3 regions of the Romboutsia ilealis genome follow, and region 2 is predicted to be linked to each of the others. Evidence: predicted binding sites of a transcription regulator. Region 2 holds the regulator's gene; each other region holds the start of a gene.
What was found. The regulator HrcA, encoded in region 2, represses chaperone genes, less so after heat shock. The targets are predictions, from matches to a motif close to TTAGCACTCNNNNNNNNNGAGTGCTAA.
Positions count from the first base shown of each region.

Region 1: the regulator HrcA is predicted to act here: its motif matches at 3,786-3,812, upstream of groES (co-chaperone GroES).
Region 3: the regulator HrcA is predicted to act here: its motif matches at 2,300-2,326, upstream of htpG (molecular chaperone HtpG).

Region 1 is NZ_LN555523.1:2,328,491-2,336,506, forward strand. It holds gene CRIB_RS10915 (hypothetical protein) at 358-621, opposite strand; gene CRIB_RS10920 (IS630 transposase-related protein) at 688-1,071, shown strand; gene CRIB_RS10925 (IS630 family transposase) at 1,089-1,574, shown strand; gene groL (chaperonin GroEL) at 1,683-3,308, opposite strand; gene groES (co-chaperone GroES) at 3,328-3,612, opposite strand; gene cls (cardiolipin synthase) at 3,867-5,360, opposite strand; gene CRIB_RS10945 (DNA-3-methyladenine glycosylase family protein) at 5,375-6,250, opposite strand; gene CRIB_RS10950 (deoxynucleoside kinase) at 6,429-7,097, shown strand; gene CRIB_RS10955 (deoxynucleoside kinase) at 7,085-7,738, shown strand; gene CRIB_RS10960 (YeiH family protein) at 7,824-8,016, opposite strand, start outside.
Region 2 is NZ_LN555523.1:501,773-509,788, reverse strand. It holds gene dnaJ (molecular chaperone DnaJ) at 1-395, opposite strand, end outside; gene dnaK (molecular chaperone DnaK) at 659-2,497, opposite strand; gene grpE (nucleotide exchange factor GrpE) at 2,613-3,176, opposite strand; gene hrcA (heat-inducible transcriptional repressor HrcA) at 3,195-4,214, opposite strand; gene hemW (radical SAM family heme chaperone HemW) at 4,313-5,446, opposite strand; gene CRIB_RS02305 (APC family permease) at 5,868-7,187, opposite strand; gene lepA (translation elongation factor 4) at 7,541-8,016, opposite strand, start outside.
Region 3 is NZ_LN555523.1:2,295,410-2,303,425, reverse strand. It holds gene CRIB_RS10810 (phosphoribosylformylglycinamidine synthase) at 1-2,243, shown strand, start outside; gene htpG (molecular chaperone HtpG) at 2,406-4,277, shown strand; gene CRIB_RS10800 (MerR family transcriptional regulator) at 4,375-5,133, shown strand; gene CRIB_RS10795 (hypothetical protein) at 5,216-5,488, opposite strand; gene CRIB_RS10790 (hypothetical protein) at 5,805-6,068, shown strand; gene CRIB_RS10785 (metallophosphoesterase family protein) at 6,282-6,785, shown strand; gene CRIB_RS10780 (DUF5685 family protein) at 6,818-7,645, shown strand; gene CRIB_RS10775 (hypothetical protein) at 7,646-8,016, shown strand, end outside.

The sequences.
Region 1 (8,016 bases), 760 kb from region 2:
CCTCTATAATAGACTCTTTTATTCTTACATCATACACGGTATATCATGATTATATTCTTATAAATATATCTTACTTATCCATATTTTAATAACAACTTTAATATAACTATATAGATTTATATCTATAAAAAATTCTCTTCGCTTGAGTGACGTGTCGGCGAAACACTTCATGTCGCCAACGACTTCGTTCGTTGCTTGAGCCACTGCGTGGGCGAAGTATTTCAAAATATTTTTTACGCTCAAAACCAATTTATTGATATTACTTACATTCAGAATTTATCCACATTTTTTTAAGTATTATAATATCCTTAAGCATAAAAAAGATGGTTCTACTGTTTGTATAACCATCTTCATTATTTATTCTTCGTGCTTCATCTGATGTTTTAATTCTTTTTCTAATTTCTTTTCTTCATGTCTTTCATGTCTTTCTTCTTTTTTCTCTTCATGATCTACTTTGCGACCTTGTTTAACTTTTTCATGTTCTTCATGCTTCATTTGGTGTTTTAACTCTCTAGCAAACTTCTTTTCTTCATGTTTTTCATGTCTTAACTCTTTATGTTGCTCATGACGAGCTTCCATGCCTTCTATATCTTTTTTCATTTCTTCAATAAATTTGCTCATTTATATACCTCCTAAAATGACCTTAATAAGATTCCTATTATAGTAACCTAACTTTTAAATAATAGTATGCAATATATCAAAAAAGTTAATAAAACTAATATGAGTTATGATATAAAATTTAAACAACGAGTAATTGAATATAGAGAAGAAGGACACACTTTCAAGGAAACTTGTAAAGTATTTAAAATATCTGAAACAACACTAATAAGATGGATAAACAAAAAAAAGGAAGGGAAATTAGGCGAAGTAAAAATAAGAGTTAGAAAACCAAAAAAGATTTGTCCAGAACAATTAGTTAAATATATAGAACAGTATCCAGATGCATACTTATATGAGATAGCAGAAGAATTCAATTGTAGTGATGTGGCTATATTTAAAGCACTTAAGAAACTAAATATAACACGAAAAAAAAGACAACTTTATACAAGGAGCAATGCAAAGAAAAAATAAAAAAATATTTAAATGAAATAAAATATTTTAAAGAAGAAGATATAGTATACATTGATGAAACAGGGATACAAGGATATATTTATAGAGAATATGCTAGAGCCGTAAGAGGTAAAAAGGTTTATGACAAAATACCTGGCAAAAAGTATAAAAGAATAAATATAGTAGCAGGAAAATGTGTAGATAAGATAATCTCTCCTTTAGTATACGATAAAATAATGGATAGTGAGTTTTTTGAAAAATGGTTCAAAGAAATGTTTTTAAAAGAAGTAGAAGAAAACAAAGTTATTGTAATGGATAATGCAACATTTCATTGTAAAAGTAGACTATATGAATTATGCAAGAATGCTAACAAAAATCTAAAATTAATATTTTTACCACCATATTCTCCAGATTTAAATCCAATAGAAAAGTACTGGGCAGTATTAAAAAAGAAGTTGAAAAAAATAGTTAAAAATAACATAAGTTTAGAAGAAACTATTTACCAACTTTTTAAAGTTAATTGACTATAATATATTTTACAAATTTTATTTTAGTATTCTCATTTTAAATTTAATAATAAAATATTAACTTATATATACAAAAAAAGAGTAGCAAAATTGCTACTCTTTTTATTACATCATTCCTGGCATTCCTCCGCCCATTCCTGGCATAGCAGGTTCAGATTCTGGTAAATCTGCAACTGCCGCCTCAGTAGTTAAGAATACTCCAGCTATAGATGCTGCATTTTGTAAAGCACTTCTAGTAACCTTAGTTGGGTCAACTATACCAACTTCTATCATGTTAACATATCTTTCATTTAATGCATCAAATCCTACCTCAGGTTCTGCATTAATTACTCTTTCTGTTATAACAGCACCCTCAAGACCTGCATTTATAGCTATTTGTCTTAATGGTTCTTCTAATGCTTTTCTTATTATCTTAGCACCTATTTGTACTTCACCTTCTAGTTCTAATACTAACTTATCTAAAGCTGGTATTACACTAACTAATGCAGTACCACCACCAGCAACTATACCTTCTTCAACAGCTGCTCTTGTTGCATTAAGTGCATCTTCTATTCTTAATTTTCTTTCTTTCATTTCAACTTCCGTAGCAGCTCCTACTTTTATAACAGCTACTCCACCAGCTAATTTAGCTAATCTTTCCATTAGTTTTTCTTTATCAAACTCTGAAGTAGTTTCTTCTACTTGATGCTTTATTTGATTAACTCTATTTTCTATAGCAACTTTATCTCCAAATCCATCTACTATTGTAGTAGCTTCTTTAGTTACTTTTACAGAACCTGCTCTACCTAACATAGTTACATCTGCTTCTTTTAGGTCATATCCTAATTCTTCAGATATTACAACTCCTCCAGTAAGTGTTGCTATATCTTCAAGCATTGCTTTTCTTCTATCTCCAAATCCTGGAGCTTTAACTGCAACAACTTCAAATGTTCCTCTTAATTTGTTAACTACTAATGTAGATAATGCTTCTCCATCTACATCTTCAGCTACTATTAATAATTTCTTACCTTGTTGAACTATTTGCTCTAATATAGGTAATATATCTTGTATGTTAGATATTTTTCTATCCGTTATTAATATATATGGATCATTTAATATTGCTTCCATCTTATCTACATCTGTAACCATGTATGCTGAAACGAACCCTCTGTCAAATTGCATCCCTTCAACAGCATCTAATTCAGTATTCATAGTTTTAGATTCTTCAACAGTTATAACACCATCTTTTCCTACTATTTCCATAGCTTCTGCTATTAATGCTCCTACTTCTTCATCCCCTGCAGATATAGAAGCAACTTGAGATATAGATTCCTTAGTTTCTATAGTTCTAGATTGAGATTTTAATTCTTCTACTGCAACTTCAACAGCTTTTTGTATACCTTTTCTTATTAAAACTGGATTAGCTCCTGCTGTTACATTTTTTAACCCTTCTCTTATTATAGCTTGAGCTAAAACTGTAGCAGTTGTAGTACCATCACCAGCTACATCATTAGTTTTAGTAGCAACTTCCTTAACTAATTGAGCTCCCATATTTTCAAATCTATCTTCTAACTCTATTTCTTTAGCTATTGTTACACCATCATTAGTTATAAGAGGTGCTCCAAATTTTTTATCTAATATAACATTTCTTCCTTTTGGTCCTAAAGTAACTTTTACTGTATCTGCTAATTTATTTACACCTGTTTCTAACGCTTTTCTAGTATCTTGAGCAAATTTAATTTCTTTAGCCATTATTAACCCCTCCTATAAATTATTCAACTACTGCTAATATATCACTTTGTCTTAGTATTGTGTATTCATTTCCTTCTATCTTAACCTCAGTACCTGCATACTTTTGGAATATAACTTTATCTCCTACTTTTAATTCCATAGTTATCTCTTTTCCGTCTACTATACCACCTGGGCCCACTTCTATAACTTCAGCCATTTGTGGTTGCTCCTTAGCTGTCCCTGGTAAAACTATACCACTTGCAGTTTTCTCTTCAGCCTCTATTTTTTTTATAACTACTCTATCAGCTAATGGTCTTATCTTCATATTTTTACCTCCTAGTAAATATTCATATGTAAAAATAAAAATTCGCTTTGCTCATTTCGCCAACGATATATCCTTGCTACCGCTATAGATACATCCGTTGCTCAAAATAATTGTTGAATTTCAAAATATATATTTTATAATACATTTGAATATAAAAATATACTATAATGAATTTATCACTCTCTAACCAAGAGTGCTAACAATTATTATAGTATATTAATTATATCCATTTTTCAATAGTTTTTAAAAATTTTTTATAATATAGGTGAAAATAGTCTCGCTATTGATTCTTTCACCTTTTTAACCATACTTCTATTATTAAAATCTTCTATTTTTAACTCCTCACTATTTTTCATATCTTCTAAAAAATCCTTAGTCATAATATCTATTACTTCTTTATCATATATAAATGCATTTATTTCAAAGTTTAGCATAAAACTTCTTAAATCCATATTAGCTGATCCAGTTGAAGTTATTTTATCATCTATAATTATAACTTTAGAGTGTATAAAACCTTTTGTATACAAATAAACCTTACCTCCAGATTTCAGTATATCACTAAAATATGAATAAGATGCTGTATTTACTATTTTATGATCAGCTATTTTCGGGAATATAATTCTAACATCTACTCCACTTAAAGCTGCACTATTTAAAGCTTTTAGCAAGCTTTCATCTGGTATAAAATATGGTGTTTCTATATATATGCTTTTTTTAGCCTGACATATAGCTGAAAAATAAGCATAATGTATAGCCTCCCAATCACTATCAGGCCCACTTGCTACAACTTGAACCATACTATTTCCGCAGTGACCTATTTTAGGGAAAAATCTTTTAGTTAAGAGAATCTCTTTTGTTGTATAATACCAATCTGTTAAAAAAATCATTTGAAGCATATATACTGAAGTACCTTCTACTCTTATATGAGTATCTCTCCAATAACCAAACTTCTTATTCCTTCCTAAATATTCATCACCTATATTTATTCCACCGGTATATCCTATAGAACCGTCTATTACTACTATCTTTCTATGATTCCTATAATTTAATTTACCTCCTAATATAGGGAATTTATTCGGTATAAATGGTTCAATTTGTATACTATACTTTCTCATTTCATTAAAGAAATTTCTATGAAACCAGAATCTCCAACATCCTACATCATCATACAAAATTCTAACCTTAACACCTTGTTTTGCTTTTTCAATTAATGCATTCTTTATCTTTGTTCCAATTTCACTTTCTTTTATTATAAAATATTCTAAGTGTATATATTCTTTAGCATTTTCTATATCTTTAAGAAGTCTTTCAAATTTTTGATTTCCATCAACATAGACTTCTATATTATTATTAGTTGTAAATGGAAATACTCCTGTATTTAATAATAAACTTATAACTCTTCGCTTAACAAAATCTTCATCTTCTAGGTCATTAAGTATTCTATTGTTCTTTATAGATTTTTGTTCTAATGTTACTAACTCTTCTATTTCATCTAAGTTCTCAAATAAATTTTTATCCTTTATATCTGTTGCTAGTTTTTGAGTTCTAAGCATTTTTATCTTTCGTATATTTCTACCAAATACCGCATATATCACAATTCCTAAACCTGGTAATAATATAAATATTAATAACCAAGTCATAGTCTTAGCAGGATCTCTATTTTCAAGTATTATAGTCATAGATATTAAAGCTCCAGCGATGTAAGATATAATTAAATAACTTAAAAACAAAATACCTCCAACACTCATAAAAAATCTCCTTTTTATCTTCCTATACCAAGCTCCCTTGCATAATAGAATAAATACTGTTGTGCAAAACCAGATAATCCCTTAAACTTATCTATAGCATATGCTCTTATTTTAGATAAACTCATATCCTCTTCTACATAAAATTCTTGCATAACTCTTTTAACCCACACGTCTACCGGGAAAGTATCATACTTTTGCATTCCAAATAATGCAATGCAGTCACCCACCTTAGGACCAACTCCATTAAATTTTAATAATTCCTTTAAGCACTCCTCTGTATTTAACTTAGTATATTCAGATATATTTTCATTATTTAAAATAACACTATCTGTTGTACTTTTTATATATTTATCTCTAAATCCTGTTTGGCATGCTCTTATTTGTTCTTGGCTAGCCTTACTTAATTGTTCTGGGGTAGGAAAAGCATAATACTCTTTACCATTATATTCACCAATATATGTCCCGAACTCTCTAGATAAATTATTTATAGCTTTTTGTATCATAGGTATTCTGTTGTTTGATGATATTATAAACGATATAAGCATTTCCCATCCATCTTGTTTAAGAATTCTTATGCCATCACCAAATTCTGTCGCTTTTTCTAAATGCTCATCCATATTTCTTAATATCTCTTTTATATTTCCATAATCTGTTCCTAAATCAAAATATTCAAACCAAATATTATTAAAATCATCTAAATTAGTATTCTTTAAAAAAACTTTATCTCCTTGTTTTGAAACATTTATTACTCTTCCTTTTGCTACACCAGTATATGACTCATCATCTTCTTTAATCCATCTAAAACACTGACCACATTCAAATATATGCTTCGGATTAAAATCTGATATATCTTCTAATATAACTGTGTTATCTTTTTCGTAAACTTTCATAAATTAATACTCCTCAACGTAAATTATTATAAAATTATTATATCTTTAATTTACCCATATTTTACATAAATTAAATAAGTTAATTTAAATTATGCTATAAAATAAAAAGTCTAGAGTAGTATTTTAAATTTTTTTCTGATAAAATACATAAGACATTATTTTTAGAGGGTGATTTTACATGAATAATAGAGGTATATTTATAGCTGTTGAAGGACCTATTGGTGTAGGAAAAACTACATTAGCTAATATACTTAACCAACATTTTGGTTATACTCTTTTAAGAGAAATAGTTGAAGAAAATCCTTTTTTATCAAAATTTTATACAGATATTAAAGAATATGCTTTACAAACAGAAGCATTTTTTCTATTTAATAGATTTAAACAATTAGAGGATATTGAAAAAAATGTATTAAGTCTATCTAAGGGTGTTGTAAGTGATTATCATATAATAAAAAATCTTATATTTGCAGGTATTACACTTGATAAAATGCAATTTCATAGATATAAACAAGTATATAACATATTCGTTAATGATTTACCTCAACCCGATATTATAATATATTTAAATTCTAATACAGATGTTCTGATGAAAAGAATAGCAATGAGGGATAGAAGTTTTGAAAGGCAAATGGATAGAAACTATATTGATGGATTAAGAACGGAATATAAATATTATTTCAATCCATTATCTATAAAACACAACTTTATGGGTAAAGAACCTATAATAATCGAGATTGATAATTCTAATTTAGACTTCTTAAATAAAGAAGAAGATAAAAAATTTATAATAAATAAAGTGGAAGAAGCAATTTCAACTTTAGGAGGAAATACGACATGTTCAAATTAGTAAATCAATGCAATAAACCTTTAAATAGAGATTTATTCATAACAGTAGCTGGTAATGTTGGTGCTGGTAAATCAACTTTAACTAAATTAGTTGCACAAAAACTAGGATTTGAAGCACATTATGAAAAGGTTGATGGTAACCCATATTTAGAAGATTTTTATAAAGATCAAGAAAAATGGGGGTTCCACTTACAATTATACTTCTTAGCTCAAAGATTTAAACAACAAAAAGAAATAGACAGCAATGGATTAAATAATATCCAAGATAGAAGTATATACGAAGATGTAGAAATATTCGCTAGAAATTTATATGATAATAAAAAAATGACTAAGAGAGATTATATAACTTATAGAGATTTATTTAATGATATGGTTCCTTATTTAAGAAGACCTGACTTAATGATATATCTTGATGGATCTTTAGATTCTATAATCCATAGAATAAATCTTAGAGGTCGTGATATGGAAAAAACAGTCGATATAGAATACTGGAAAAATCTTCATGATAGATATGAAAAATGGATTACTGAGTATGACCAATCACCAGTTTTATATGTTAATATAAATGAAGTTGATCTAATAAATAATCCAGAACATTTAGATATGTTATGTGATAAAATAAAAGAAATACTAGGGATGTAGATATATACACTCCTAGTATTTCTTTTTATACATATAGTTTCAATAAATACTTTATTTATTCTTTTTATTACATTATTTTTAATTATTATAAGAATATAGATATTAATATTATAGCAGTTACTACTTGTAATAAACCTACAAATAGAGCATATAATGATACAGATTTACCTTGTTTTATTAATTCTCTTAAATTAACTCTAAGTCCTATTGCACCTAATGCTATTATTTCAAGTTTATTACTTATAGCCTTAAATAAACTTGATACCTCTGGAGAGATT
Region 2 (8,016 bases):
TTTACAGTTTGTTTTATATCGTCTCCACGCTCTGGACCTCTTCTTCTAGGTCTTGAACCACCACCAAAACCTCCTCCAAATATATCTCCGAATATATCTCCAAACATATCTTCAAATCCGCCACCGCCAAAACCTTGACCTCCGAATCCACCAAATCCACCTTGACCATTTACACCTTCATGTCCAAATTGATCATAGTTTTGTCTTTTAGTTGCGTCTGATAACACTTCATATGCTTCATTGACTTCTTTGAACTTTTCTTCTGCCTCTTTATTATCTGGATTTCTATCTGGATGGTATTTCATAGCTAGTTTTCTATATGCCTTTTTTATCGTTTGTTCATCGGCATTTTTATCTACACCTAATACCTCATAATAATCTCTTTTAGTACTCAATTTTGTCACCACCTTAAATTTACAAAAACTCGCTTCGCTTAAGCGACGTGTCGGCGATACACTTCATATCGCAAACGATATATCCTTGTTACAACTGCGGATATATCCGCCTATTAAACAAAAACATAGCTTGTAGAATATCAATACTACAAGCTATTATCATTATTTTAAGCATTCAATTTCATTATTAACGATACGATGCTTATGAAAAGATATTCTTTTCTTATATATTAATTATATACAAATATGTCTATATTTGTAACCTATTTTTCATCATTTACTTCTGTAAAATCAGCATCAACTACATTATCATCTTGTGGTCCAGCTTGTTCTTGACCAGCATTAGCTTGTTGCTCAGCTTGAGCTTGTTGATACATTTGCTCAGATATCTTATGGAACTTATTCATTACTTCATCCATAGCTTTTTTGATTTCTTCAGCAGTAGCATTTTCTCTTTCTTTAACAGCTTTTAATTCAGCTATTGCAGATTCTATTTGAGATTTATCATCAGCACTTACTTTATCACCAAGTTCATTTAATGTTTTTTCTGTTTGGTATATAGTAGAGTCAGCTTGATTTAATGCTTCTATCTTGTCTTTCTTTTGCTTATCAGCTTCAGCATTCATTTCAGCTTCTTTTACTTTTCTTTCTATTTCTTCTTCACTTAAGTTAGTTCCTGAAGTTATAGTTACTTTTTGTTCTTTTCCAGTTCCTAAATCTTTAGCAGTAACATGAACTATACCGTTAGCATCTATATCGAAAGTAACTTCTATTTGAGGTATTCCTCTTGGTGCTGGTGGTATATCAGTTAATTGGAATCTACCTAAAGTTGTATTGTCATAAGACATACTTCTTTCACCTTGAAGTACATGTATATCAACAGCAGTTTGGTTGTCTGCAGCAGTTGAGAATACTTGTGATTTCTTAGTTGGTATTGTTGTATTTCTTTCTATTATCTTAGTCATTACGTTACCCATAGTTTCTATACCTAAAGATAATGGAGTAACATCAAGAAGTAATAAATCATTAACTTCTCCAGTTAAAACACCAGCTTGTATAGCAGCACCTGCAGCAACACATTCATCTGGGTTTATACCTTTGTGTGGTTCTTTTCCTATAAACTTCTTAACAGCTTCTTGAACAGCTGGTATTCTTGTTGATCCACCAACTAATAATACATCATCTATATCAGATGTAGAAAGACCAGCATCTTGTAATGCTCTTCTTGTTGGTTCCATAGTTTTTTCTACTAAGTGAGCAGTTAATTCATCAAATTTAGCTCTAGTTATATCTATTGTTAAGTGTTTTGGACCTTCAGCAGTAGCTGTTATGAAAGGTAAGTTTACGTTAGTTGTCATTGTTGATGATAACTCTTTCTTAGCCTTTTCAGCAGCTTCTTTTAATCTTTGAAGAGCCATTTTATCATTTCTTAAGTCAACACCTTCAGTTTTCTTGAATTCTTCAGCTAAGTAATCTATTAATACTTGGTCAAAGTCATCTCCACCAAGTCTGTTGTTACCTGCAGTAGCTAAAACTTCAAATGTTCCATCACCTATTTCAAGTATAGAAACGTCGAATGTTCCTCCACCTAAGTCAAACACTAATACTTTCTTTTCTTGATCTAATTTATCTAAACCGTAAGCAAGAGCTGCTGCTGTTGGTTCATTTATTATTCTCTTAACATCAAGACCAGCTATTCTACCTGCATCTTTAGTTGCTTGTCTTTGAGCATCTGTAAAGTACGCTGGAACTGTTATAACAGCTTCTTTAACTGGTTGACCTAAGTAGCTTTCAGCATCAGCTTTTAATTTTTGTAAAGTTATAGCTGATATTTCTTGTGGAGTATATTCTTTACCATCTATATCAACTTTGTAATCTGTTCCCATGTGAGTTTTTATAGATATTATTGTTCTATCTGCATTTGTAACTGCTTGTCTTTTTGCAGGTTCTCCTACTATTCTATCACCATCTTTAGTAAAAGCTACTACTGATGGAGTAGTTCTCATACCTTCTGCATTTGTTATAACTTGTGGTTCTCCACCTTCAAGTACTGCAACACAAGAGTTAGTTGTTCCTAAATCTATTCCTATTACTTTTGACATAATACTTTTCCTCCTATACATATATCTATATATAAATCTATTTATTGATTTATTTACTATTTTTATTTTTTTAATTAATTAAGGTTTATATTTACAAAATAAAGTTTGAATTTAATTAACAAGAAACCTTAACCATACTTGCTCTTAATACTTTATTTCCTAGTTTATATCCTTTTTGAAGTACCATAACAACTTTATTTGGTTCAACTCCATCTACATTTTCTTGCATTACCGCTAAATGTAAGTTAGGATCAAAATCTGCATCTTGTGCTTCAATTTCTTCTAAACCAAATTTTGTTATCATATCTTTTAATTGCTTATAAACTAACTCTACACCTTTAAACATAGTATCTTCTTTATCTGTACAAGCTTCTAATGCTCTTTCCATACTATCTATAACAGGTATTAATTCATTTAGCATTTTTTCATTAGCAAATATACCTATAGTTTCTTTTTCTTGTTGAGTTCTTCTTCTGTAGTTTGCATATTCTGCTTGAAGTCTTTTATATTGATCATTAAGAGCATCCATCTCGTCTCTTAAATTTTTTTCTTCAAGCTTTTCTTCTATATCAACTACATTCTCTTGACTCTCTTCAGTAGTTTCTTCATTTTTAACTACTTCTTCTTGAGCGTCATCTTTAACTATTTCTTCTTCTAAGACAGTATCCTTATGTTCCAATACACTGCACCCCTCAATTTATTTTTGATTAAATAATAAATTAATATAATTTACTATTGCATAAATCCTTGCATAATCCATTCTTGTTGGACCTATAAAGCTTATCTTCCCTACTAAGTCCTTATCAATATTATATGTTGCTGTAACTATACTACATTCTTTAGCTAGCTCAAAGTCATTATCACTACCTATTATTATGTTTACATTATCCTTTTGTATTCCTTTTGATTTTAACATACTATCTATTGTTTCTTTTTTTTCTATCATATTTAAAAATGATTTAGCTTTTATTATGTCATTAAATTCTGGATAGTTAAATATGTTAGTTGCACCATTTAAAGAAAATACAAATTCTTCTTCCGACATATTGAAGTTAAGAGCATCTATAAGTCCATCTATTAAATTAGAATATTCACCTATTTCATACTTTATAAATGCAATTAATTTTTCATCTATATCTACTATACTTTTACCTAATAATTTTCTAGTTAGATTATCAGATATTAGATTTAATTTAGATTGATCTAAATAAACATTACTAGTTAAATCGACCTTTTTAATATCACCGTTATTAGTTACAACAATCAGTAATATTTTATTATCATCTATACTTACTAATTGTATGTACTTTATAACATTTTGATTATTTAAACTTTTAGCTACAGCTACTGTTGTATAATTAGTTAATTGAGATAATAACTTTGATGTTTCTTGAATTAAGTCTTTTATATGGCTTACATTATTTTGTATGCAATCTTGAATTAATTTTTTTTCTTCATTGCTTAATTCGCTTTTACTCATAAGCATATCTACATATAACTTATATCCTTTTTCTGACGGAACTCTCCCTGCAGAAGTATGCGGCTGTATGAGATAACCTAATTCTTCTAAATCAGCCATTTCATTTCTTATAGTAGCAGCACTAATTCCTAAATCATGTTTTTTAGATATGGTTCTAGATCCTACCGCTTCGGCAGTTTCTATATAATCTTTAACTATAGCTTTGAGGATATTTAGTTTTCTTTCGTTCAGTTTCATTTCATGCCTCCTCGCTGTTAGCACTCTTTAAATCCGAGTGCTAAAAAGATTATATATATTATATATCATTATTTTTCAGCGTTGTCAATAATTTTTAATTAATCTATAAATTCCACAAATACAGTATTAGATATTTCTCTTCCTCTTTGAGTTAAAATTATATTATTATTCTGCTCTATAATTAAATTTAAATTCTTTAATTTATCTAAAATATTATTATATCTATGTTTAAAATCTATATTAAACCTTTTATAAAATTCATCTAAATTAATTCCTTTATTCATTCTTAGCCCCATAAATATAAATTCTTCCATCTCATCTTTTTTACTTAGTATATTTTTTTCTTCTATAGGTCTTTTGTCATACTCTAAGCATTTATTATACCCTTTAATATCACAAATATTACTATATCTATAATTATTTATGTAACCTGATGCCCCTGGCCCTAACCCCAGGTAATTATCACATTTCCAATAAACTATATTGTGCTTACATTCGTATCCTTCTTTTGCATAATTAGATATTTCATATTGATGATATCCATTCTTATATAAGGTATCTATTGTATAGTTATATATATTTATATCAACTTCTTCATCATTAAGTTCAAACTCTTTATTTAGATACATATCATAAAATTTAGTTCCCTCTTCTAATATAAGTGAATACGCAGATATATGTGACGGATTTAAATTTATTATTTTATTTAAAGTTTCTTTCCATTCATCAAATGATTGATTTGGAAGTGAATACATTAAATCGACATTTATATTATTTATGCCTACTTCTATTGCATCTTTATAATTTTTTTCAAATTGCTCATATGTATGTATTCTACCTATGTACTTTAGGTGATGGTCTTGAGTAACTTGAAGTCCCATACTTAATCTATTTATTCCTAAGGATTTTATAGCCTTTAATTTTGCTTTATCTAGAGTTCCTGGATTACATTCCATAGTTATTTCAGCATCTTTTCCTATATTAAAATTGCTATATATATTTTCCATAAGAGTAGTTAATTCCTCAGGAGTTAGAATACTAGGGGTACCTCCACCCAAAAATACACTAGTAAATTCTTTATTTTTAAATTCTTCTTTATATAATTCCATTTCTTTTCTAATGCTTATTAAATAATCTGTCTTCTGATTCTTTTCTTCTATTTTATAAGAGTTAAAATCACAATAGTTACATTTTTGTGCACAAAACGGAACATGTATATATAATCCTAACATTTATTTCTCCTTATCCATTTATTCTCTTATATTATACCAATATTTTCATAATACTATCATCTATTTTAAAGCTATTATAAAATAAATTTTACAATAGCATTTTCATTTATTATTAGAATTATTATAACATTTTATATAGTATAATTTTCTTGTATTCTCAGCAATTTTATTAACTATATTTATATATTCTTACATAAAATTTTATATTTATACGACTTTATAAATTAATCATATTTTGAAAATGTATTATATACTATGTATAAATTAATTTTTTAACTTTACTTATACCTAATATTAATGTTATATCAAAAACATATATTATAACAAATTATAATATTTTAATTTATAAATTTAATATCATCATGATTTTATTATACGAAAAATATAAAAGAGGAATTTATATAAATTCCTCTTTTATATTTTATTTATTTTTACTTGTTATTGAATATACAGGTATACCTATTAATGTTAGTATTATACCTCCTAAAGCAATTAATGTAGCTGTTAGTAATTGATTTATTATAACAAATAAACCTCCTATTATTGCTATAGCTGGTATAATTGGATATAAAGGTACTTTATAAGGTCTTTCTAAATCAGGTTTTTCCTTACGAAGTTTAATAACACCTATAAATGTTAGTACATAGAATATCCATATTGTAAAAACAGTTAAGTCAGTTAAAAGGTTAAATTGTCCAGTTAATGCATATAACGATGCTAGAATAGCTATTAGCCAAATAGAATTCGAAGGTACTCCACCTTTATTTAATTTAGCTAAACCATTACTAAATGGCAATGTTTTTTTAACTGCTAATGTATAAGCTACCCTTGGTCCTGTTAATAAATATCCATTAAGCGCTCCAAACACTGATATTAATATACCTACTGTTACAATTTTACCTCCTATATTACCAAAAATTCTTTCTGCAACAAGTGCAGCTGGTGCTGTAGCTGCTGCTAATTCTGAAGCCGGAGCTACCCATAGATAAGCTAAGTTTATAACTATATATACAGCCATTACTATAGAGATACCTCCCACTATTGCTTTTGGTAAATCCTTACCTGGGTCTTTCATTTCTCCAGCTAATGCTCCAACATTTATCCAACCATCATATGCAAATAAAGTTGCTATTAATACTTGTCCTAATGCTCCTCCTACAGTCGCACCAGGTCCAACTAAAGGTTGAAGTATAGGATTTCCATTACCTTTTATAAACCCAAATATTATTATAACTATTAATGGTACAAGTTTACCTACTGTAGCCACAGTTTGTATTACACCTCCTAAAGATGAACCAACTGTATTTAAAAATGCTATAAATAATATTGTTACTATGGCTATAACTAAAACCATAATCATATTTGCATCTGGATTATATCCTAGTAATTCAAGTATTTGTTTTGCAAATATTACTGCTAAGGCTGCTATAGTTCCTGGAAAAAATAGTACAGTTTGCATCCAACCAGTTAAGAAACCTAATTTCTTACCATAAATTTCTTCAATATATACCATCATACCGCCTGTCTTTGGTATTGCAGCTGAAACTTCTGCTGCTGTTAATCCTGCTGTTATTGTTATGATACCTCCTATTACCCATGCTATCATTCCAAGCCCTGGTCCACCATTAGTCGCTGTATATATAGCTTGAGGTTTAAAAAACACTCCTGAACCTATAACTACTCCTATTACTGTTGAAAGTGCTGCTGATAAACCTAACGTTTTTTTAAGTTCATTATTCATTAAGCTCCTCCTTATGATATTTATATTATTTAGGACTTAACTGGTTTTACGATATTATTATTCCCACTTTCTGATAAAAAATTAAAATTTAATTTACTTATATAATTAATATCATATTTTTACTAAAAAATGAGCTTCGCTTAATCGGCATGTCGGCAAAAATACTTCATATCGTCAACAACTTCGTTCGTTGCTTAAGCCGCAGTGTTGGCAAAGTATTTTAAAATCTATTTTACACTCAAAACTAGTTTATTGGTGTTAATTAAATTCAGAATATATTCATATTTTTTAAGTATTATAATTTACTTAAGAATAAAAAAGACCTAAGTTTTAAACTTAAGTCTTTTTATCTTTTATTCATCTAATTTTAATACTGACATAAATGCCTTTTGTGGAACTTCAACAGATCCTATTTGTCTCATACGCTTCTTACCTTCTTTTTGTTTTTCAAGAAGTTTCTTCTTACGAGATATATCTCCCCCGTAACACTTAGCAAGAACATCTTTTCTAAGTGCACTTATAGTTTCTCTAGCTATTACCTTATTACCAACGGCTGCTTGTATAGGTACTGCAAACTGATGTCTTGGTATTTCATTTTTAAGTTTTTCACACATAGCTTTACCTCTTGAATAAGCACGAGATTCGTGAACTATAAAGCTAAGCGCATCTACTTGTTCTTTATTTATTAATATATCAAGTTTAACAAGCGTTGAAGGAACATATCCTTTAACTTCATAATCTAAAGATCCGTATCCTCTAGTTCTTGATTTTAATGCATCAAAGAAATCATATACAACCTCATTTAAAGGTAAATCATAATGAAGCATAA
Region 3 (8,016 bases), 790 kb from region 2:
CAGGTGGAGTATGTGTTGCTATAGGAGAAGTTGCAGATAGTTTAGATATAAACTTAGACTTAGTTCCTAAAAAGTATGATGGACTTGATGGAACTGAAATAGCTATATCAGAATCACAAGAACGTATGGCAGTTGTTATAGATGCTTCTAATAAAGATAAATTCATAGACTTAGCAAGACAAGAAAACTTAGAAGCAACTCATGTAGCTACAGTAACTGACACTGGATATATGAGAATGTTCTGGAATGGTAAAGCAATAGTTAATATGAGTAGAGATTTCATAGAAACAAATGGAGTTAAGCAAACTACTAAAATTCATGTTGATAAAGTTAATGAAGAAAGTACATTCTTTAAAAGTGAGTTAAAAGAAAAAGAATGTGAATTAGCTATAGAAGAAGATATAAAAGGTAAATTTATGGATGTATTATCAGATTTAAATGTTTGTTCTAAAAAAGGATTAGTAGAAAGATTTGATAATACAATAGGTTCAAATACTGTACTTATGCCATTTGGTGGTAAGTATCAAGCAACAGAAGCTCAAGGGATGGTAGCAAAAATACCAGTACTTGGTGGAGAAACTAATACATCAACAATAATGACATATGGATATAACCCTAAGATAGGAAAATGGAGTCCATTCCACGGTGCATTATATGCAGTAGTTGAATCTGTGTGTAAAGTTGTGGCTATTGGGGGTAAATATGATTCAATAAGACTTACTTTACAAGAGTATTTCGAAAAACTTGGGGATAACCCAACGAAATGGGGTAAACCATTTGCAGCACTTTTAGGTGCATATTATGCTCAAAATAGACTTGGGATACCTGCAATAGGCGGAAAAGATAGTATGTCAGGAACATTTAAAGATATAGATGTACCACCAACATTAGTATCATTTGCTGTAGATACTATAGATGCAGGTTATGTAATATCGCCAGAATTTAAGAAAACTAATTCACAAGTTGTAATGTTATCAACAGATAGATTGGAAAATGATGTAGTAGATTTTGAAATGTTAAAGAAAAACTTAGATAAAGTAACAGAACTTATACACAATAAGCAAGTGTTATCAACATATGCACTTGGATTTGGTGGTATAGGGGAAGCTATAAGTAAAATGGCATTTGGTAATAGAATAGGATTTAAATTTAATGAAGGTGTAGAAGATTTATTTAAACCTAACTATGGAAATATAGTACTTGAATTAACTAATGAAGACTTAAGTTTATTAGATGGATACAACTATATAGTACTAGGGTCTACGATAGAAGAACAAAGTATAATAATAGAAAATGAAGAAATATCATTAAAAGAATTATATAATGTTCACTGTGAAACATTAGAGCCTATATTCCCAACTAAGTCAGTAGATATAAAAGAAAAGATAGAAACTATAAACTTTATATCTCAAGGTGAAGCTAAAAAGTCATCTATAACTATAGCAAAGCCAAGAGTATTCATACCAACGTTCCCTGGAACAAACTGTGAATATGACTTACAAAGAGCTTTTGAAAAAGCAGGAGCAAACACAAATATAGAAGTATTTAAAAACTTAACATATAAAGATATAGAAGACTCTATAGAAACGATAGTTAAACAAATACGTAAGTCACAAATAATAATGCTACCTGGAGGATTTAGTGCAGGTGATGAGCCGGATGGTTCAGCTAAGTTTATGGCTACAGTATTTAGAAATCCTAAAGTTGCTGAAGCGATAAATGAATTCTTAACTAAGCAAGATGGATTAATGCTAGGTATATGTAACGGATTCCAAGCACTTATAAAACTTGGATTAGTTCCATATGGTGAAATAAGAGAAACAAGCGTTGATGCACCAACATTAACTTATAATAATATAGGTAGACATCAATCTAAGATAGTTAGAACAAGAATAGCTTCGAATAAATCTCCGTGGTTAGCGGCTACAGAAGTTGGAGATACTCACAGTATAGCAATATCTCATGGAGAAGGTAAATTTGTTGCTAATGAAGAAGTTATGAGACAGTTAATAGATAACGGTCAAATAGCTACTCAGTATGTAGATTTAAATGATAATGCTACATATGATATAGACTTTAATCCAAATGGTTCAACTTATGCAGTTGAAGGTATAACGAGCGCTGATGGTAGAATATTTGGTAAGATGGGTCATTCTGAGAGAATTGGAGAGCATGTTATAAAGAATATAATAGGTGAAAAGGATCAAAAGATATTTGAATCTGGAGTAAATTACTTTAAATAAGATTTTATTAAAGAATAGTATATTGATTTGTCAGTATACTATTCTTTTTATATTTGTTAGCACTCTACGCTTGACAGTGATAACAAAAGTGATACAATAATACCTATAAAGGGAACTTAATTTTATCCCATAAATTTTTAATTAAAATTAGGAGGAGATAAAATGACAAATCAAAAGGGTAGTATATCAATACATACAGAAAATATTTTTCCAATAATAAAAAAATGGTTATATTCAGACAAAGATATATTTATAAGAGAACTTATAAGTAATGGTTGCGATGCAGTAAATAAGTACAAAAAACTAATTTCATTAGGTGAAGCTAAAGGTAATACTGATGAACATTATAAAATAAAAGTATCAATAGATAAAGAAAATTCAGCACTTATATTTGAAGATAATGGTATAGGTATGACTGCTGAAGAAGTAGAAAAATATATAAATCAAGTTGCATTCTCAGGAGCAGAAGATTTCTTTAACACATACAAAGATAAAATGAATGAAGAAAATGATATAATAGGACACTTTGGATTAGGATTCTATTCTTCTTTTATGGTATCTAAAAAAGTACAAATAGATACACTATCGTATAAAGAAAATGCAACACCAGTAAGATGGGTAAGTGAAGATGGATTAGAATTTGAATTAACACAATCAGATAATAGAGAGACAAGAGGAACAACAATTACATTATTCTTAGCAGATGATAGTAAAGAGTTCTTAGAAGAATACACAGTAAGAAATATAATAGATAAATATTGTTCATTCTTGCCAGTTGATATATATTTAGAAACTATAAAAACAGAAGAAACAAAAGAAGATGAAGTAGTAGATACAACACCTATAAATGATACAAATCCATTATGGCTAAAAGCTCCAAAGGATTGTACGGATGAAGAATATAAAGAGTTCTATAGAAAAGTATTCAAGACTTTTGATGAACCGTTATTCTGGATACACTTAAATGTAGATTATCCATTTAATTTAAAAGGAATATTATATTTCCCTAAATTAAAAAATGAATTTGAGCTTATAGAAGGCAAGGTTAAATTATACAATAACCAAGTATTCGTAGCAGATAATATAAAAGAGGTTATACCAGAATTCTTATTATTATTAAAAGGTGTAATAGATTGCCCAGATTTACCTTTAAATGTATCTAGAAGTTTCTTACAAAATGATAGAGATGTTAGCAAAATTTCTAAACATATAGTTAAAAAGGTTGCAGATAAATTAAAATCATTATATAAAAATGAAAGAGAAAATTATGAAAAGTTTTGGGATGATATACAAGTATTTATTAAGTTTGGATGCTTAAAAGATGAAAGCTTCTATGATAAGGTAAAAGATAGTATATTATTCAAAACTATAAACTCACAATATATAACTCTTAATGATTACTTAGAAAATTGTAAAGAAAAACATGAAAATAAGGTATTCTATGTAAGTAATGAAGAGCAACAATCACAATATATAAAGCTATTTAAAGATTACGGATTAGATGCAGTTATACTAGACTCTACAATAGAGAATCATTTTATATCTATGATAGAATTTAAAAATCAAGGAGTACACTTTAATAGAATAGATGCAGATTTATCTGATATATTAAAGGATAATGATAATGAAGGTAACAAAGAAATAAAAACTGATATAGAAAACTTATTTAAAGATGTTATAGGTGATAGAATAAATAATTATTCAGTTGAAAGTCTAAAGAGTGAAGATACACCAGCTATTATATTAATTTCAGAACAATCGAGAAGAATGTCTGAAATGCGATCTCAATTCGCAGGAATGAACTTTGGTATGAGTTTTGAAGAAGAAAAGACTTTAGTTATAAATAATAATAGTTCTATAGTTAAAAAATTAGTTTCATTAAAAGATGACGAAACTAAAAAAGAGAAAGTATCATTAATTTGTAATCAAATAGTAGATATAGCTTTATTATCTAATAAAGAATTAGACTCTAAAGAATTAGATGAATTTATAAAGAGAAATAATCAACTTATGAGTATGGTAATTTCATTATAGGAAAAATCCCCATTTAGGGGATTTTTTGTTTATATAATATTTTATTATTGACCCTAACATTGTGCTATACCTTAATATAAACTTAGGAGGAGGAATAATGTATAAAATAAATGAAGTATCAAAGCTAACGGGTGTAAGCATTAGAATGTTACATCATTACGATAAAATAAAACTTTTAGAACCTAGTAAAAGAACAGATTCAAATTATAGAATGTATAATGATGATGACATAGCAAGACTTTATCAAATATTGCTGTTTAAAGAATTAGAATTTCCCCTTCAAGAAATAAAGCAAATATTAGATAATAAAGACTTTGATAGAGCAAAAGCCCTTAAATTACAACGAAATCTTATATTTGAAAAGAAAAAAAGATTAGAACGGATATTAGAATCAATAGATGATACTATTGAAAATTTAGGAGGGAAAACCATGAGTAAAAATAATTTTAAAGTGTTTGATTACGAAGGGGTAAAAAAACATCAAGAAAAGTATAAAGAAGAAACAGAAAAGAGATACGGAAAGAGTGATGTATACAAAGAAAGCCAAGAGAAAACTTCTAAGTATTCTAAAAATGATTGGAATGATATAATTAAAGAGGCTAATTTAATATATATAGAATTAGCTAAATTAATGGATAGAGATCCATCAGATGAAAAGGTTCAAGAATTAATTGAAAAGTGGAGAAATCATATAACAACTAATTTTTATAACTGCACTATAGAAATATTTAGAGGTCTTGCTCTTATGTATATAGGAGATGAAAGATTCACTAAAAATATTGATAAGTATGGAGAAGGATTAGCTAAGTTTATGAGTGATGCAATGAATATATATTGTGATAATAATGTTAAATAGAACCCAAAAATCTCTTAGTAAGTCAAATTACTAAGGGATTTTTAATTCTAAAAATAGTAAGGTGCTACTTTATCATCGTATTTTAAACTAATAAAAAGTCTATATGTAAAAATCCTTCTTTAACTCCATCGATTTGGACATCTGTTATTTTACAATTTTTAACTTCTCCATTTAGATTAATTTCAATTATTTTATCTCCACCGTTAGCATCTAAATATCTTTGAAATTCAGTTTTATGAATTTCTATAGGTATGCTATTATCTAATTTATTTCCGTAAATTACAGCTGGTATATAACCTCTGCTTCTTATAGCTTTAGTTTTTTCATTTAAATTTCTACTTAGTGCGTTTAGCATATTTTTTATCCCCCTTACAACATATAAAAATTTAAGGCTTGTTTACCTATAATAAATAATATTTAGATAAGTATCTAATTATTCATAAAAAATAAAAATAATTTATTAAATAATTTGAACTTGGTATAGATTAGCAACGAATAAAATAGCAACAATTGATATGATTTTAGAAAAATAAATATTTAAAAATAGTGCAGTAAAATATACAACTTAATATTTATAATTAAAAGAAAAACATTTAAAAAGTATAGTAATAATACATTAAATTTTATATATACTTTATTGATATGACTAAATCAATATTGGAGGAATATGTATGATAATGTATTTAAGAAATAATGGATATAAAAAAGGTAATCAAAGTAATATTCCTAATGTTTTCGCTTTTACTATGATAAGGAATTTTTTAAATGATAGAAGTTATGAAGAAATGAGGAGGGAGTATTTTATTAGAAATTTAACTCCTAATGAAGTAAATCAAAGTATGAGAGATATCAAATTGCTATTCAGAGAATATAAAGGATTAGATGTTATAACGATTGAAAATAAAAAAGGTGATATAACTAAGTTTATCTTATAAAGGTGACCCTCTTAATGAGGGTCTTTATTTATAGTAAATTTTAAATTTATGTTTAAATTACTATATTTCATTAGAAAAATTCTAAAACTATATATCGATTTAGGATATAATTGTATAACTAGAATGTGCAAATAATAATATTATATGCTTAAGATAAAAATTATATGGAAACAATGATATAAATAAAATTCATAAATTGTAGGAGAATTTGTAATGATAGGATTAATATCAGATACACATGGTTTACTGAGAGAAGAAGTAGTGTATAATTTAAGTAACTGTAACTTAATAATACATACAGGTGATATAGGTAAAATTGAAGTTATAGAAGGTTTGGAGAAAATAGCTAAGGTAGAATTTATAAGAGGAAATTGTGATAAAGATAAAAGTATAGCTAAAGATGAAAAAATAATAGACATATATAATATAAGAATATACTTAGTTCATGATATATCAAAAGTGAATATAGACTTAAAAGAAGAAAATATAGATATTGTTGTATATGGTCATTCTCATAAAAGTAATATATATGAGGATAAAGGTATACTTTATATAAATCCTGGGTCAGTTGGGCCACGAAGATTTAATCTACCTATATCTATGGCAAAGCTTAAGAGATTAGATAATGAACGATGCTATGACTCATTAGAATTAATTGATAAAAATATTTATAGATATAAATACTATGAAGTAGAATTTATATCTATAGTAATATAAATATTATATTTATATACTGGAAAGGGATGTTTATGTTTGGATATGTAAAAATAAACAAAATGGATTTAACCTTTAGAGAATATGAACACTATAGAGGTTATTATTGTGGCTTATGTAAGTATTTAAAAGATAATCATGGGGAAATATCTAGATTATCTTTAAATTATGATATAACATTTTTAATATTAGTACTAACAGCAGTGTATAGACCTAAATCTACTATAATAGAGGAAGGGTGTATAACAAATCCATTTAAAAAGAAAAAAAAGATAATAAATGAAATAACAGAATATGCGGCAAGTATGAATGTACTTTTAACATATTATAAATTAGAAGATAATTTAAAGGATGATAATGGATTAAAAGATAAAGTTGCATATACTATATATAAAGGAAGATTAAAATCTGCTTATGAAAAATATCCTAAAAAAGCTGAATTTATAAAAGGTCAATTAGAAACACTATATAATCTAGAGCAAGAAAACAATACTAATATTGATTTAGTGTCAAATACATTTGGAAACTTAATGGCAGAGATATTTGCATACAAAGAAGATGAATTTGAAAAAGACTTAAGGCAGATTGGGTTTAATATAGGAAAATATATATACTTATTAGATGCATATGAAGATTTAGATAAAGATTATAAAAAAGGAAGATATAATCCTTTTATAGAGTATATAGACAGAAGAGAAGAATTAAAATTAAGGGTGGATAAATTAATAAGCATGTCATTAGGGATGGTAGGAAAAAGAATCGATAACTTAAATCTAAAAACGAATACAGCTATAATAGAGAATATAGTATATTCAGGAGTATATTTAAGATACCAAAATATATTAGAGGAGGGTGTTAAATAAATGTATAGTAATGTATATGATAATAAATTTATAAATATAAAAGAACTTATTGATAATAGCGAGTTTGAAAAAGCATATAATGCTTTAAAAAGTATAAGTGAAAGATGTTCTAAATGGTATTATCTAAATTCATTATCTGCTATGAATTTGGGATATTATGAAGAAGGTGAAGAGAGTATAACAAAAGCTTCAGAGATGGATCCAGAAAATAAAGATTATAAAGCTCTTTTAGAAAGTTATAATTTTTATAGAGATGATTATAGGGATAGATCTTATAATTATAACAGAAGAAGACGCGCTGACTTAGGTGGATGTTGTTGCTGCTGTTGTGATGATTGCTGTTGTTGCTTAGGTGATGATTGTTGTGAAGA